2 linked regions of the Prochlorococcus marinus subsp. marinus str. CCMP1375 genome follow. The protein of the gene in region 2 binds, or shares a complex with, the protein of the main gene of each other region. Links are inferred from orthologs where the notes say so. Each region holds a gene or a part of one and is shown on either strand. Other genes may lie near its edges.

What was found. Proteins that work in one complex are often made in the same cells at the same time.
Region 1: the proteins of carA (region 2) and carB are in contact, whole or in part, in a solved structure (PDB 1KEE), measured with the Escherichia coli proteins. The link is inferred for Prochlorococcus marinus subsp. marinus str. CCMP1375 from one-to-one orthologs.

Annotation. Positions count from the first base shown.
Region 1 is NC_005042.1:810,446-818,467, forward strand. What follows is about bases 3,109-6,994. They hold carB (carbamoyl-phosphate synthase large subunit), read left to right. Parts: upstream 3,109-3,467; coding sequence 3,468-6,794; downstream 6,795-6,994. Other genes in these bases: PRO_RS04400 (DUF3318 domain-containing protein), read right to left, coding at 3,109-3,345; PRO_RS04410 (DUF6447 family protein), read right to left, coding at 6,809-6,994. In the rest of the region: PRO_RS04375 (chlorophyll a/b binding light-harvesting protein), read left to right, coding at 1-278; PRO_RS04385 (asparaginase), read right to left, coding at 874-1,851; PRO_RS04390 (CGLD27 family protein), read right to left, coding at 1,852-2,358; rsfS (ribosome silencing factor), read right to left, coding at 2,370-2,717; more of PRO_RS04400, read right to left, coding at 2,710-3,108; more of PRO_RS04410, read right to left, coding at 6,995-7,036; PRO_RS04415 (ABC transporter ATP-binding protein), read right to left, coding at 7,111-8,022. UniProt on the Escherichia coli protein: Large subunit of the glutamine-dependent carbamoyl phosphate synthetase (CPSase).
Region 2 is NC_005042.1:672,307-680,430, forward strand. The notes cover bases 2,644-5,412. They hold carA (glutamine-hydrolyzing carbamoyl-phosphate synthase small subunit), read left to right. Parts: upstream 2,644-3,339; coding sequence 3,340-4,485; downstream 4,486-5,412. Other genes in these bases: trpD (anthranilate phosphoribosyltransferase), read left to right, coding at 2,644-3,299; PRO_RS03685 (STAS domain-containing protein), read left to right, coding at 4,508-4,915; PRO_RS03690 (Mini-ribonuclease 3), read left to right, coding at 4,912-5,325; rlmB (23S rRNA (guanosine(2251)-2'-O)-methyltransferase RlmB), read left to right, coding at 5,330-5,412. Also shown: PRO_RS03665 (ABC transporter ATP-binding protein), read right to left, coding at 13-1,764; PRO_RS03670 (DUF3288 family protein), read left to right, coding at 1,850-2,155; more of trpD, read left to right, coding at 2,274-2,643; more of rlmB, read left to right, coding at 5,413-6,586; PRO_RS03700 (DUF1816 domain-containing protein), read left to right, coding at 6,734-6,964; Asp-tRNA(Asn)/Glu-tRNA(Gln) amidotransferase subunit GatA, read left to right, coding at 7,015-8,124. UniProt on the Escherichia coli protein: Small subunit of the glutamine-dependent carbamoyl phosphate synthetase (CPSase).

The DNA of each region.
Region 1 (8,022 bases), 140 kb from region 2 along the record:
TATGGTGTGCAAGTAATACCACAATCTACCCAGTAGATCTTTATGGTGATGTTCTTCAATTCAAGTTGGGAATAGCTCCTTACTGGATTGACACAGATTCATCCCTAGCTGCAGATGCCCACACTGGGCGTGCATGGTTGACCAATGTTCACTTCTTCATTGGATTCTTCTATCTTCAGGGACATTTCTTCCATGGTTTAAGAGCCCTTGGATTTGATTTCAAGAGTATTGGCAAATTGTTTGACAATCTTGAAACTTCAGAAACTACATTGAACTGATCAATTAATCCTTTTAGATTTAATTCTTAGTTCTTTAGTTCTAATCTACAAAGCCCTGCTTCGGCAGGGCTTTTTATTTGAATTGTTATTAAAAAAGTATAGATTGGCCGTTCTTTGGTATTTTTGGCTCCGTCTCCACTAAAAGATATCTAGGAGGATTTTAAATATTAAGAAGACTCATTTTAATAACCTCAGTAATTATTTATGGCTAAAAAAGCTTAAATGCCTGCCTACATTTGTGTGTTTTACAAAGTCAGAAGTCTGTCCTGCTTTTGGACATGCGCCCTAGGGGGTTAATAATAGTTCTATAGTTTCTTGAAGTGGATATTTACTTGAATGGGTTCTTTTGAGGATGTCTCTAAAAAAATAATTAGGTTATATCTGAGATTTGACCATTTCTAATACTTCTCTTGATTTTGCTAAACATAGTTAAAAGGCATTAAAAAGGCTGTTAGCACTTGGATTTAATTGGTGGCGGGGGGGAGATTTGAACTCCCGACCTTCGGGTTATGAGCCCGACGAGCTACCAGACTGCTCTACCCCGCGATGATTTACCAAGCATACATCCGAATGCGCCAGGGACTTATTGGATTATTTACTTTTCCTGAAATCTTAGTTCCCCTTCAACTTCTAATTTCACCCCAGGATTAATCTTTAAAACGATATCTTCTAGCTCTTCAAGGCTTACAGGGGTGATCCAATCAAGCTGTTTTAGCAAATGAAGGGCAACCGCTTGCTTTGCTCTTCTAGAGCCATCTTCAACTTTTATGGCAATGCCCATCCCTTCTCCAATTTTGCTGAGGCATTGAATTCCTTCTGAACCGCCTTTGCTAATTAGTTGGCCGTGTGATCTTTTAATTACTTCTGTATCAAATCTCCCTTCTCCTGCAATAAGTTCTGGTTCTCTTATCATTGCCCTACTTATTTGCTCCAATTCGTTATGACTTGAACCACTTAATTGTGCATAAAGAAATGCAATTTGAAAAAGTCCTAGCCTTAATGTAGGTGCCCCACAATCATCTCTTGCGGTTACTAGTTCTTTCGTTGATATACCTAGCATTTCAGATACTCTCCTATTGATTTCTATTTGAAGTGGATGGTTAACTTGCAAATAACTATTTATTGGCCAGTTCATTTTCTTACATGTTGCTAGAAATGCAGCATGTTTCCCTGAGCAATTATGTTCTAGGCTGCTTTTTTTGCTCTTGGGAACTGGACATTGCAGTTGTTCAGCATTTAATTCAGAATTCCAAAGGAGTTTAAATGACTCCCTTGCATGTTTTTTTGTACCAGAATGTGAGCCACATGCAATTGCTAAAACTTTTTCGTCGTACATAACTTTTTCATACGCACCACTACTTATAAAAGGTATGGCTTGAAATGGTTTTAATGCTGATCGTATGAATGTTTGATAATTTGAGTCGCCAGCCTTCATTAATACTCTGCCTTTCCTATCACAAATAACAGCATGAACATTATGAATAGATTCAACATATGAACCACGCTTAAGATAAACTTTTAATGTTGGAGTTCTTTTATTATTAGAAGTATCCAATGCTTGTATTATGTCCATTTAATTAATTCTTATATAAAAAAAATAAGATGTTAGCAAAAATATAAACAATATTAATAGATATTTAGTTGTAGTTTTTATTTTTGAAATTATTGGTAAAACTTCTTGTGAAGCTATAAGTTTATCTCTTAGTAGCCATGATGAAGGCTTTTCCCAGTCTTTGCCATCATGCCAATCGCTTTCTTCATAAGTAATAGTTTTGGATAATAATCTTTTGTATACATAATCCCAACCCCATAATTGTCTAAGAAGAATTAATATAGGTATGATTATACTTGAAAGAAATGATAAAGATATGAGATTAAATATATTTAACCTCAAAGTATAACTACCAGTACTTATTATTATGAAAAATGGGAATGAAATAATCCATGTTAGGAATAATTTTTTAATAAAGTTGTTAATACTTTTAGTAGGCCATGAAAAAAATAATGAATTTGTTAGTTGAGTAAATTCATCTGAAGGTCTTTGCTCTATTGGAACAGGAGAGTTTAAATAGCTTTCCATGATTAATATATCTAGTTTGAGTATTTATATAGAGTTCCATTGCTCCAAAATGACTCTAATTCATAAAATTTTCTTTCATTAGGTTGGAAAACATTGATGATAATATCTCCGTAATCTAAAAGAGCCCATTTACCTTCATTTACTCCTTCCTTCCTAAGTGGAATAATATTGGCTTTTTTGTTTAGCCTATCTTCTATTGAATTTATAATTGACCTTACTTGAACATCAGAAAGACCTTCTGTAATTAGGATCCAATCTGCAATACTTGATACTTTATCTATTTGAATTATTTGTATATCTATTGCTTTAAGATCATCTGCAGCTTTTGCAGCTAGTTCTATGACTTTTTGACTATCCATATACATTTTCACTTGTTATTGATTGTTTTGAACCTTGTTGCTCAGCCATTTCTGCTCTTGCTCTTTCGGCACTTTTTCTAAGTGCTTCTAAGCGATTTTCATAAAAGCTTCTTCTTTTCTTTTTTCTAGTATTTTCTATAAGCTCTTTTAAGGCGCCACCAAGGCTTTTATATGCATTTGGTACGCTGTAACCAAATCTACATGCTAGGTCAATAGCCCTTTCATCTGCTGATATTGCATCTTGAAGTCTTTTTTCGGAATTATTTTTCAAATACAGCCTGTACCCAGCAAAGCCAGATAGACCTAATGCTAAAAGAAGTAATAGTCCATCTTGTACCCATAGTTCTCCGATAGCTCCTCCAAGTCCTATTGCAAGAGCTGCCATCTCCCATCCATCTCTAGGGATGGTATCGTTTTGAATTCTGCCTACTTCATGCCAGAAAAGTAGGTTCCTATGGTCAAGAGCCAAGTTGTCCCATTGTTCAATATCTATCTGAATTTCAACTTCGTCACTTCCAATTTCCTCAAGATCTATAAGCGGAGGGTCTATTGCAGCAGCAGTTTCAATGAAAACCCAGCTTTGGTTTTCTGGAGGTAATAGCCCTTTTAGGCGCTGAAGCTCACTCATAGTTTCTGCTTTTCAATTTAAACAACTTAGCTAGTATTTGAATGTTAGTAGCTACTTGGTTAGCTGACTCTTATCAGCATCTATAGAAGCGAACTGAAACTCAGAACAAATTATTAAAACCAATGCCACGACGTAACGATATACGTCGCATATTAATTCTAGGCTCTGGACCTATTGTCATAGGCCAAGCTTGTGAATTTGATTATTCAGGGACACAGGCCTGCAAGGCACTTAAAAAAGAAGGGTTTGAAGTTGTTTTAATCAACTCTAATCCTGCTTCTATAATGACTGATCCTGAAATGGCAGACAGGACTTACATTGAACCTTTAACTACAGAAGTTATTACGAAAATAATTGAATTGGAGAAACCAGATGCTCTGTTGCCAACAATGGGAGGTCAAACAGCCCTTAATGCAGCAGTTGATCTTGCAGAAAAAGGCATACTCCGTAAATTCAAGATTGAACTTATTGGTGCTGATTTAGAGTCAATTAATAAAGCTGAGGATAGACAACTATTCAAAAATTCGATGGAGAAGATAGGTGTGAATGTATGTCCTTCTGGCATAGCTTGTAATATTGAAGAGGCAATAAATGTTGGTTCAAATATAGAAAGTTTCCCAAGAATTATTAGACCTGCCTTTACCCTAGGTGGAAGTGGTGGTGGGATTGCTTATAATCAAGAAGAATTTATATCGATATGTAAGTCTGGCTTAGAGGCAAGTCCAGCCTCTCAAATACTAATAGAAAAATCCCTCTTAGGTTGGAAAGAATTTGAGTTAGAAGTAATGCGGGATAATGTAGATAATGTTGTGATTATTTGCAGCATAGAAAACATAGATCCAATGGGAATACATACAGGAGATTCGATTACAATTGCGCCTGCTCAAACCTTAACTGACCGTGAGTATCAGAGATTAAGAGATCAATCTATAAAGATTATTAGAGAAATAGGAGTAGAAACAGGAGGTAGTAATGTTCAATTTGCGGTTAATCCAGTTGATGGAGAGGTTGTTGTTATAGAGATGAATCCAAGAGTTAGTAGGTCTTCAGCGCTAGCAAGTAAAGCTACTGGGTTTCCCATAGCAAAGATTGCAGCACTTTTGGCAATTGGTTATAGACTTGATGAAATTTTGAATGATATTACTGGTAAAACCCCTTGTTGTTTTGAGCCAACTATTGATTACATTGTTACCAAAATACCCAGGTTTGCCTTTGAAAAGTTTAGTGGAAGTCCTCCTATCTTAACTACTTCTATGAAATCAGTTGGAGAAGTTATGGCAATAGGTAGGAGTTTCGAGGAGTCTTTTCAAAAAGCACTAAGATCTTTAGAAATAGGTTTATCAGGATGGTCTTATGATTGTGAAAATATAAACATTAGCCTTAAAGATATAGATAGGTTATTGCGAGTACCATCGCCAGATAGATTAATGGCGATAAAGATGGCTATGTATCATGGTAAGAGTGATCAATATATTAACTCCCTTTCTAATATTGATATATGGTTTTTATCAAAGCTTCGAAATATAATGGAAGCAGAAAATAACAAACTACTAGGTAAAACCATTCTAGATTTAGATTATGACTCTATGTTTGAATTAAAGAAATTAGGATTCTCTGATTCACAAATAGGATTTTTAGTTGGTGAAGATGAATTACGAGTACGTTCTTTCAGGAAGGATCTAAATATAAAACCAGTTTATAAAACAGTAGATACATGTTCATCAGAGTTTGAATCAAATACACCTTACCATTATTCTACTTATGAAAGAACTTTTAAAGAAATTATTAAAGATGGTAGTTTAATAAATAAGTCTTCTGCTAATGAAGTTATTCAAAATCAATACAGGAAAATTCTAATACTTGGAGGAGGACCTAATCGTATAGGTCAAGGAATAGAATTTGACTACTGTTGTTGTCATTCTTCTTTCCAGCTTCAGAAAGAAGGTTTTCAGACAATTATGTTGAATAGTAACCCTGAAACGGTTTCTACTGATTATGATACAAGTGACAGCCTTTATTTTGAGCCACTTACTTTTGAAGATGTTTTAAATGTAATTGAACTTGAGAATCCTGAAGGTATAATTGTACAATTTGGAGGTCAGACTCCCTTGAAACTAGCAATGCCAATTCTTAATTGGTTAGATACTAAAGAAGGTAAAATGTCTGGTTCTAAAATATTTGGTACATCACCTAAATCAATAGATCAGGCTGAGGATAGAGAACAATTTGAACATATTTTAAGAGAATTAAGAGTTCGTCAACCTTCGAATGGAATAGCAAGATCTATTTCTGAAGCAGAAAAAATAGCCAATAGAATTTCATACCCTTTAGTGGTTCGACCTTCATACGTTTTAGGTGGACGAGCCATGGAAATTGTTTATGACTCTCAGGAATTGAAGACTTACATGAATAAAGCTGTAAAAGTAGAGCCTGACCACCCTGTTTTGATTGATGAGTATTTGGAAAATGCTATAGAAGTTGATGTTGATGCCTTATCAGATTCATTTGGTAATGTTGTTATAGCAGGGCTTATGGAGCATATAGAACCAGCGGGCATACATTCGGGAGATTCAGCATGTTGCCTTCCATCCATTTCACTTTCTGACTCTTCAATTAAAACAATTAAGGAATGGACTAATTCTTTAGCGAAGTCACTGAATGTAATAGGTCTTATTAATCTTCAATTTGCAGTACAAAGAGATGACAATGGCGAAGAGAAAGTATTCATAATCGAAGCTAATCCGAGAGCCTCCCGAACTATTCCTTTTGTTTCAAAAGCTATTGGATGGCCTTTGGCTCGTTTGGCTACCAGTCTTCTGATAGGGAAAACTCTTCATCAAATTGGGATATTGAATGAGCCAGTACCTCCCCTACAAACTATAAAAGAGGCTGTAATGCCCTTTCGTAGATTTCCTGGATCAGATAGCGTTCTAGGTCCAGAAATGCGCTCAACTGGGGAAGTGATGTCATCGGCTAAAAATTTTGGTATGGCCTACGCAAAATCAGAACTTGCAGCTGGAGAAGCTTTGCCTACAAAAGGAATAGTTTTTCTTTCAACTCACAATCGAGACAAGCCAGCATTAATTCCAATTGCACGTCGCCTTGTGGATTTAGGGTTTGGTTTGATTGCAACTTCTGGAACTGCAGAAGTTATCTCAAATGCGGGAATTGATGTCAGCTCAGTTCTTAAAGTTCACGAAGGCAGACCTAACATTGAGGACGTTATTCGTTCAGGCCAAATTCAATTAATTATAAATACTCCTATAGGAAGACAAGCAATATATGATGATAAATATCTTAGAAGAGCAGCTTTAGATTATTCAGTACCAACTCTTACTACTTTAGCTGGAGCAAGAGCAGCAGTAGAAGGAATTTGCGCCTTACAAAATGAGCCTATATCTGTTACCGCACTACAAGATATTCATTCATTGGTTACTTTTCATGGATAGACTCTATATTTATTTTAGGGGATTGGATCTATATCTTTAAGCTTTTCATTAAGTTGTTTTGCTAATGATTGTCTGCCGATTGCAAGTACTTTTAAAGTATCTTCATAAAGACGTAATTGATTATCAGATATTTGTAAACCTTTGACGATTTCTTTTAATTCATTAGGCAAATTATTTATATTGTATCTTTTCCCATCGAAAGTAAGAATAGGTTCTGGCTGTTCATTTGAGTAATTAGACATAAAATAAAATCTTGATATCTAATTTTAACTTTGATATTACTTTTCGCAATCCTTTTTGGAATAAATGATATTATTTATTCCTTTATATTCCTAATAAATTGCTTTTCGCATAACTCTCTATATTTTCCATTTTTGTTCATTAGTTCATCATGGCTGCCTATTTCTTTAACTCTACCTTGTTCCAATAGAATAATATTATCTGCTTCTTGAGTTGTAGATAAGCGGTGAGCTATTATTAATACTGTTCTATTTTTCATGGCTTGGTTTAGGGCCATTTGAACAGATCTTTCAGCATCCGCATCTAGTGCACTTGTAGCTTCGTCCAATAATAATATTGATGGGTTATCAAGTAATGCTCTAGCTATGGATATTCTTTGTAGCTGACCACCAGACAAGTTGGTGCCACTTTCTTCTATATAGGTATCGTATTGTTCAGGCATATTCATTATGAAATCATGCGCATTTGCTATTTTTGCTGCATTTATTACCTGATCCTTTGTTGATTCTCTACCAAAACGTATGCTTTCTAATATAGTTCCTGACAATATATTGACCTTTTGAGGGACAATAGCCATTAAACTTCTAACATCACGAGAATTTGTTAAGGCTATATTATTCCCATCTATGAATATTGCTCCTCTCTGAGGAACTAGAAATTTGAGAAGAAGAGAAAATATTGTACTTTTACCAGCACCTGATGGTCCTACAAGTGCTACTTTATTGCCGGGCTCAATCTTTAAATTTAAATTGCTAATTACTGTATTTCCATCTTTATAAGAAAAGGACAAGTTATCTATGATGATCTCACCTTTGTTTGTTGTAGTTTTAATGGGAGTAAGGTCTGACGATTTTTCTCTTGGTGCCCTTTCTATATCTTTCAATCTTCTTAGTGATGCTTTACCTTGTTGAAGTTCATTGAAATTTGTAGTTAAATGACTTATTGGATCGATTAACATTAATAATGCAGCAAAGAAACTACTAAAACC
Region 2 (8,124 bases):
TTAATGTGAAATCTATTTGACTTCATCAAGCTTCTCAACAGCTTTTTCTCTATCCCAAAGTTTTTTATATATGCCATCTATTTTTATCAAACTTTCATGAGTACCTTGTTGGACAAGTCTTCCTTCGCTTAAAACTAATATTCGATCACATGCCGCAGCCGCTGAAAGTTGGTGGCTTATCATCAATATCGTTCTATTAACTTTTGTTCTTATTGAAGTAAGTATTGCAGAAGCTGTTTTGTTGTCCACACTGGCAAGAGCATCGTCAAGAACAAGTACAGGAGCATTTGTTAGTAAAGCTCTACTAAGTGCTGTGCGTTGACGTTGTCCACCACTAAGTGTTATGCCTCTCTCTCCTACTAGTGTTTCAAAACCATCAGGAAAACCTTTAATATCTTCAGTTAAATGAGCTTGTGAGGCTACCAATTTAACTTTATCAATTGTTTCATCTGGAACGCCAAATCTGATGTTGTTTTTTAGTGTAGTAGTAAATAGATACCCCTCTTGAGGTACTAAAGAGATATTTTTTCTTAACTCATCAAGCTTTAGTTCAACTACATCAATGTCATCAAGAAAAAGTTGTTTGCTTGATACATTAATCATCCGACCTAATGCTCTGGCAAGTGTTGTCTTCCCACACCCAACAGGACCAACTATTGCAACTAGCTCTCCTGGCTGAATAACAAAATTAATATTTTTTAGAATTTCCTTTTGGTCATTTTCATAACTTATGTTGAGACCTCTTGCCTCTAATTTGCCTTTAACAGGAAGCTTTAATCTTCTGCTTTGATTTTGGTCTTTAATTAAAGGAGTGTTTGTTAGCAACTCCTCTATTCGTTCAAGACTTACTTGACCTAGTTGAAATGTGTTTAAAGTGAACCCTAATAGTGCTGTCGGAAAAACTAATCTTTCTACGTAAAGTATCAATGCAATTAACCCACCAATTGTTAGAAAGCCTTTCTCAATAAGACCACTCCCAAGAGCAAGTATCAAAAGAAGAGATATTGATGAAATGCCTTGAAGTAGAGGAAATAAAGTACTTGCTGTTCTTGCAAGATTGATGGCAGCATTTTTGTAGTTGATATTTAACTTTGAGAATGCGTTGCCTTCAGCAGCTTCTTGACCATATATTTTTATGGCACTAATACCTGATAAATCCTCTTGAATTAATTCACTAAGCCTTGAAAGAGCTTCTTGTTGCCTTTTTCTTTGACCAATCATTCGGCCTACAAAAAGGCGAACAGTTCCTAGCATTAATGGATACAGACTTACTGAGGCTGCCGTTAACCAAGGACTTATGGAAAGCATTGCAGGAATAGTGAAGGCATAGGCTAAAAATGTGTTCGTAAGACTTAAAATTGCAAAGCCTAGTAGGCGTCTTATGTTTTCAATATCACTTGTCGCTCTTGTTATGACTTCCCCGCTCCCAGTTTTTTGAACCCATTCTGGATCTTGTATAAGCATGTGATCAAATAAACGTTGTCTGAGATCAACTTCAACCTGTCGTCCAATACCAAAAACAAGTTGCCGAGATAAAAGTCTAACTATGCCCATAACAGTTGCTAATGAAATGATCCAACCTGCTTGCCTAAGAATGTTGTTAAAGCTAAAGCCTTCTTCAAGGGCATCTACTACACGACGAACTTCAAAAGGAATTGCAACGCTCAAGATATTGACAATTAATAGGCTTATTGCTCCTAGAATTAATGTCCGTCTATGAGGCTTTAAATATCTATTTATTAGATCAATTCGAAATGCTGCCATGACTTCATTAGTATGAGTACCAATTTATATTGCTTACGGTGAAAAAAGTGAGTTGGTTGTTCTATTTAATTCAGGAAGCTGACTGATGGGAGATCAAAATCATCCTTTATATTCGACTGATCGAGAGAATGTGAATAGATTGCTCTCCAAAAACTCTCCTGAAGATGAGGACTTAATTGATATAGCTCGTTTGTTTATGAGATATGAGAACTTCCCTGGTGCAAAAGATCTTCAGATGGATATGCTTAAAATTTTAAAATTGTGGGGCATTACAAAAGAAGAGCTACATAGTTCTACTAGGGAAATATGGCGTAAAGGTTATAGACCTGATAGTTTCCCAGAAGAAATGCTTGGATCAAGTTTCGATACCTCCGAGAATTCTGTCAATTAATTTCATAGGCTTCTCCACTTTTTTACTTATTAGAAGTAAATTATCAAGTAATAGTGGAGATATCCCCATCAACATTAATGAGGGATAAATCACTTGTTTTTATAGAGTCAATTTTTTTATGCCTATTGTCTCTTGGCCAGAACTCCTAGAAAAGCTTTTATCAACAAAAGAGATTTCTGAAATTGAAGCAAAAGCTCTTATGAAGGCTTGGCTTAATGACGAACTCTTGCCAGTACAAACAGGTGCTTTCCTAACTGCTTTAAGAGCTAAGCAAATTTCAGGATTGGAATTGTCTTCTATGGCAGAAGTTCTTAGGGATGCTTGCTTATTTCCCTATCCTCTTCCAGAAGTCTTTATGGTTGATACTTGTGGTACAGGTGGTGATGGAGCTGATACTTTTAACATCTCAACAGCAGTTGCTTTTGTTACAGCATCTTGTGGAGTTACTATTGCTAAGCATGGAAATAGAAGTGCAAGCGGCAAAGTTGGATCAGCTGATGTTTTAGAAGGACTCGGAATAAAATTAAATGCCCCTCTTGAATTAGTGGTCAAAGCGATTGAAAAAAATAACATTACATTTTTGTTTGCACCAGCCTGGCATTCTTCTTTAATAAATTTAGCTCCTTTAAGAAAAGCTCTTGGCGTAAGAACAGTCTTCAACCTTCTTGGACCATTAGTTAATCCTTTTAGACCAAAGGCCCAAGTCTTAGGAGTAGCTAAATCTGAATTGTTGGATCCAATGGTAGAAGCCTTAAGGAATTTAGGTTTAGAAAGAGCAGTAGTGGTTCATGGTGCGGGTGGCTTAGATGAAGCTTCATTAGAAGGACCTAATGAAGTTAGGTTTCTAGAAAATGGTCAAATAACATCTAAAACCTTGGATGTAGAAGAGTTAGGGTTGACTATTTCTCCTAATAGCACTCTGAAGGGAGGTTCTCTAGCAACAAATCAGGATATTCTTCGTTCCTTGTTTCAAGGGAGAGGGACACAATCACAAAGGGAGGTTGTTGCACTTAACTCGTCCTTAGTATTTTGGGCCTCTGGGAAAGAACTTGATTTAAAAAAAGGAGTTACCATAGCTTTAGAAGCCATGGAATTGTCTAAACCATTGGATAAATTTAATGAGCTAAAATGTTGTTTAGAATGAAAATTTTGCAATACCTAAAAATCTTATTTAATTAATCTTTATGAGCATTTTCTCTGGTAATGACAATGCAATTTTGGTTTTATCTGATGGTACTTTTATTGAAGGGAAAGCATTTGGTTTTAGAGGAACTGTGTCAGGCGAAATTGTTTTTAATACTGGTATTACCGGTTATCAGGAGGTATTGACAGATCCTAGTTATTTTGGACAATTAATAACGTTTACTTTTCCTGAATTAGGAAATACTGGTGTAAACCCTGAAGATCAAGAATCTGATTCGCCATCTGCAAAAGGTGTTATCGCTAGACAAGTCTCTTGCTATGCAAGTAATTGGCGTTCAACTAAAACTTTTGAGCAGTGGTTGAAAGATGAAAAGGTTGTTGGGATTTGTGATGTAGATACAAGAGCGCTAGTTAGACACTTGCGAAGCTCTGGCACTATGAATGCAATTATATCTTCAGAAAATAATGCTTCTCCATCATCCTTATTAAATACAATTAGGCAGGCTCCGCAAATGAAGGGGCTTAATTTAACTGGTGAAGTTACAACTAAAAAGCCATATAAGTGGAATTCACTTGCCTCAGTTGATTTTGATGAGAGAGTTGTTAATCAGGCAATGTCTCCTTTTAATGTAGTAGCTATAGATTTTGGGATAAAAAGATCAATTCTAAATCGATTGGTAGCGCACGGTTGTGAAGTTAATGTTTTGCCTGCAAATACAAGCTTTTCCGAAGTTATGTCTTTTAACCCTGAAGGGGTGTTCTTCTCTAATGGACCTGGAGATCCTTCTTCTGTTAAGGAAGGAATGTCTTTAGCTAAGCGTTTAATAGAAGAGGTAGATGTACCTATGTTTGGAATTTGTTTAGGCCATCAAATTCTAGGATTGGCCCTTGGAGGAAAGACTTTTAAACTTGCATATGGTCATAGAGGTTTAAATCATCCATGCGGTAAAACAGGGCGAATAGAAATAACAAGTCAGAATCATGGCTTTGCTTTGGATGCCTTGTCTTTAGATAAAGATGTTGTTGAGATAACACATTTGAACCTGAATGATGGAACTGTTGCAGGCATCGCAATGTGTAACAGGCCAATCTTTGGCATCCAATATCACCCAGAAGCCAGTCCAGGCCCTCATGATGCGGATCACCATTTTTCCCGTTTTGTTGATCTAATGTCAGAACGTCGTTGAAGCGTGGTTGAGTTGCTTTTTGATCACTAATATTCTTTTGAGAAGTATTAGGGGGTTTGGTCCCATAACCGAATTACAACGATTGACCGTTTCTTTACGGGGTGGATTTGAAAGAAAAAAAGGCTGTTTAGTTTTTTATTTCACTGGACAGCTAGATGCTTACTCAGAGAAACAGTTTACAGATTTTGTAAATGATGTCCTTAGCTCCAACAAATTGCCGATTGTGCTTGATCTAACAAAAATAGATTTTATTGATTCTTCTGGCTTAGGAGCAATGGTGCATTCCGCCAAAAAATGCAAAAAGGATAAGAGATCTTTTGTTGTCGTGGGCAATCCAAGAGTTATTCAAACTATCAAGCTTGTTCGTTTAGAGGATTTTCTTCATGTAGCAGCTGATTTGAACGCAGCTCTCACTCAATTAGCAGCTTGACTGATTGGATTCGTCTCTTGAAACCATCTGGGAGCCCAGATGCTTTGGGCACTTTGCAATTAGCTTGGTTGGGAGATGCTATTTGGGAAATGCATCAGAGACTTCGTCTTTGTGAAAAGCCAGCTAAAAGTAAAGACCTTCATTTTTCTGTTGTTTCACTAGTAAGAGCTGAGGCTCAGGCTGCAGCCTTAGAAAATCTTGATTATTATTTGACAGATTTAGAGAGAAAATTCGTCAGAAAAGGACGTAATCGTGTTGGCCGTGGTTCTCGTAAGGTAAATATTGCTATTTATGGTAAGGCTACTGGCTTCGAAACACTTATTGGATGGTTGTTTTTGAAAGACCCCAATCGCCTTGCTCAGCTACTAGATCGATTAGATCAAATCGAATCTGATAAAAAAAAGGATTAAAAAAATGAGTTCTAATGATCGCCGTGGAGGCAATTTTTCTAGAGATTTTTCTTCTAAAGAAAGAAAGAATAATAAGAGAGGTTCCTCTGCTTCAATGAGATGGAAAAAAGGTAATAAATCAGAATGGAATCAAAGCGATCATAAAAAAGATTCTCCATATCGCAGAGATACGGAGAAAGTTAATTTTGATAGAGGTAATCAGAAGAAAAGAAATTTTGATAATGCAAGAGATTCTTCTGCTTCTAATAAAGCATCATTTAATTCAAAGAGAGCTTGGAGGAGTATTAATTCAGAAGAAACCCAAAACAGATCATCTAGTAACAAAAGACAGCCGAATCTTGTTCAAAGTAGAAGATTTACTTCTTTTTCAAGAAATAATCAAAATGATTTTAGTCAGAGTACACAAGAAATAGAGAAACCTAAGCAGAACTTTGTTTTTGAGAGTGAGTCAAATGATATTTTTTGGGGTAGACATTCAACTCAAGCAATTCTTGAGTCAGGTCGAGCAATTCATAGAATTTGGTGTACATCTGAGATAAGAAGTTCACCGCGCTTTTTTCAACTTCTAAAGGATGCAAAAGCCTTAGGTGTTCTTGTTGAAGAAGTTTCATGGGCAAGATTGGGACATGTTACGACTGGAGGAGTTCATCAAGGTATAGCCCTACAAACAGCAGCCTCGGAGACTTTTGATTTGAAAACACTTATTGAAGGCTGCCAATCTATAGATGAATCTCCTGTTTTAATAGCTTTAGATGGCCTTACAGATCCTCAAAATTTAGGAGCGATAGTTCGCTCTGCTGAAGCATTGGGGGCTCATGGATTGATTCTTCCGCAAAGACGAAGTGCTGGATTGACAGGTTCTGTTGCGAAAGTTGCCGCAGGAGCTTTGGAACATTTACCTGTTGCAAGAGTTGTTAATTTGAACCGATCTTTAGAAGAACTTAAAAAATCTGGATATACAATAATTGGCCTTGCAGGAGAAGGAGACAAAACAATTAATGAAATTACTTTTGATGGTCCATTGGTATTGGCAATAGGTTCAGAGGAAAAAGGCTTGTCTCTCCTTACTAGAAGGCACTGTGATTTCCTAGTGAAAATTCCTCTTAGAGGAGTTACAACTAGCTTAAATGCCTCAGTAGCAACCTCAGTGGTTTTGTATGAAGTAGCTAGACAAGGCTGGATGAAAGGGATTGCAGGGCAAGATCCTTCCCCTAAATTAGTAAGAGCAAAATTGGAAACTAAACCTTTTCAAACCAATTAAAGAAATCTAATCACATGATCTCAGTTTTTGAACAACTTATATTTTCAAATAAAATGGTTGATTGAACATTTAAGTCAAAAGAATCCAAGTAGGCGTTAGTTTTTTTTATACATAAGTACTAATATTGTAAAAGATCATTAATTAACTATGGGCCCATTTAGGGCGATTCGCGTTTTAGGTAACAGTTTTGGCTTCGCTTGGTGGGCTAAGATTGAGACTCAAAACCCTAATACCACTTATTGGTTTGGTCCTTTTTTAACGCAAAGAAGTCTTAGAAATAACGTGCCTATTTTCTTGGATGATTTGACAAGTGAAGGTATTGAATCTATAACCCATGATTTTGTTCGTTGTAGACGCATAGAGCCTTTAACCCTTTGACCCTTTTTTACTTAGTGCGATAGCTTCTTATATAAGTACACCAAATAATAATGTCCATAGCTAAATGGCGACAGAAATTAAACAAAGGAGAGGTTTCTTCTCTTGAGTTGATAAATCAACAAATCAATCGTATAGAAGAAGTTGAAAATACCCTTCATTCCTATCTGTATTTGAATCATGAAAAGGCTAGAGCTTCAGCCATCAAAATTGATGAGGCTAGAGCTGCGGGGGAAGAGCTGCCTCCTTTAGCAGGAGTTCCTTTTGCAATAAAAGATAATCTTTGTACAAAAGGTATACCTACGACTTGTTCAAGCAAGATGTTGGAGGAATTTATTCCACCTTATGAATCTACTGTTACGCAAAGACTCTGGAAGGCTGGAGGAATACTTTTAGGGAAAACAAATCTAGATGAATTTGCTATGGGAAGTTCAACCGAAACGTCAGCATTTGGCCCTACGAAAAATCCTTGGGACATAACAAGAGTCCCCGGAGGCAGTTCTGGAGGTAGTGCTGCTGCTGTTGCTTCAGGGTTATGTACAGCGGCTTTAGGCTCTGACACAGGCGGGTCTATAAGACAACCTGCTTCTTTTTGTGGTGTGGTAGGTCTAAAACCTACATATGGACGTGTAAGTAGATGGGGACTCATTGCTTTTGCTAGCTCTTTAGACCAGGTTGGACCTTTTTCTACAAATGTTTCTGATGCTGCTGAAATTTTACAGGTAATAGCTGGACATGACCCAAGAGATTCAACTTGTTTAGACGTACCAGTTCCAAAATATTCAGATCACATTTCTGAATCTATTTCTGGCCTTCGGATTGGGTTGATAAAAGAATGTTTTGATCAAGAAGGCTTGGATTTAGAAGTAAAGAAGTCGGTTCTTAAAGCAGCTGATCAGCTCCAATCTCTTGGAGCTGAATTAATAGAAGTCTCATGTCCTAGATTTACTGATGGAATAGCTACTTATTATGTGATAGCTCCTTCTGAAGCTTCTGCAAATTTGGCAAGGTATGATGGAGTTAAATATGGATACAGAGCTAAAGAGGTAGATAATTTATCAGACATGACGGCTTTTACTCGAGCTAGAGGTTTTGGCAGCGAAGTCCAAAGAAGAATCTTGATAGGTACATATGCATTGTCTGCAGGATATGTAGATGCCTAC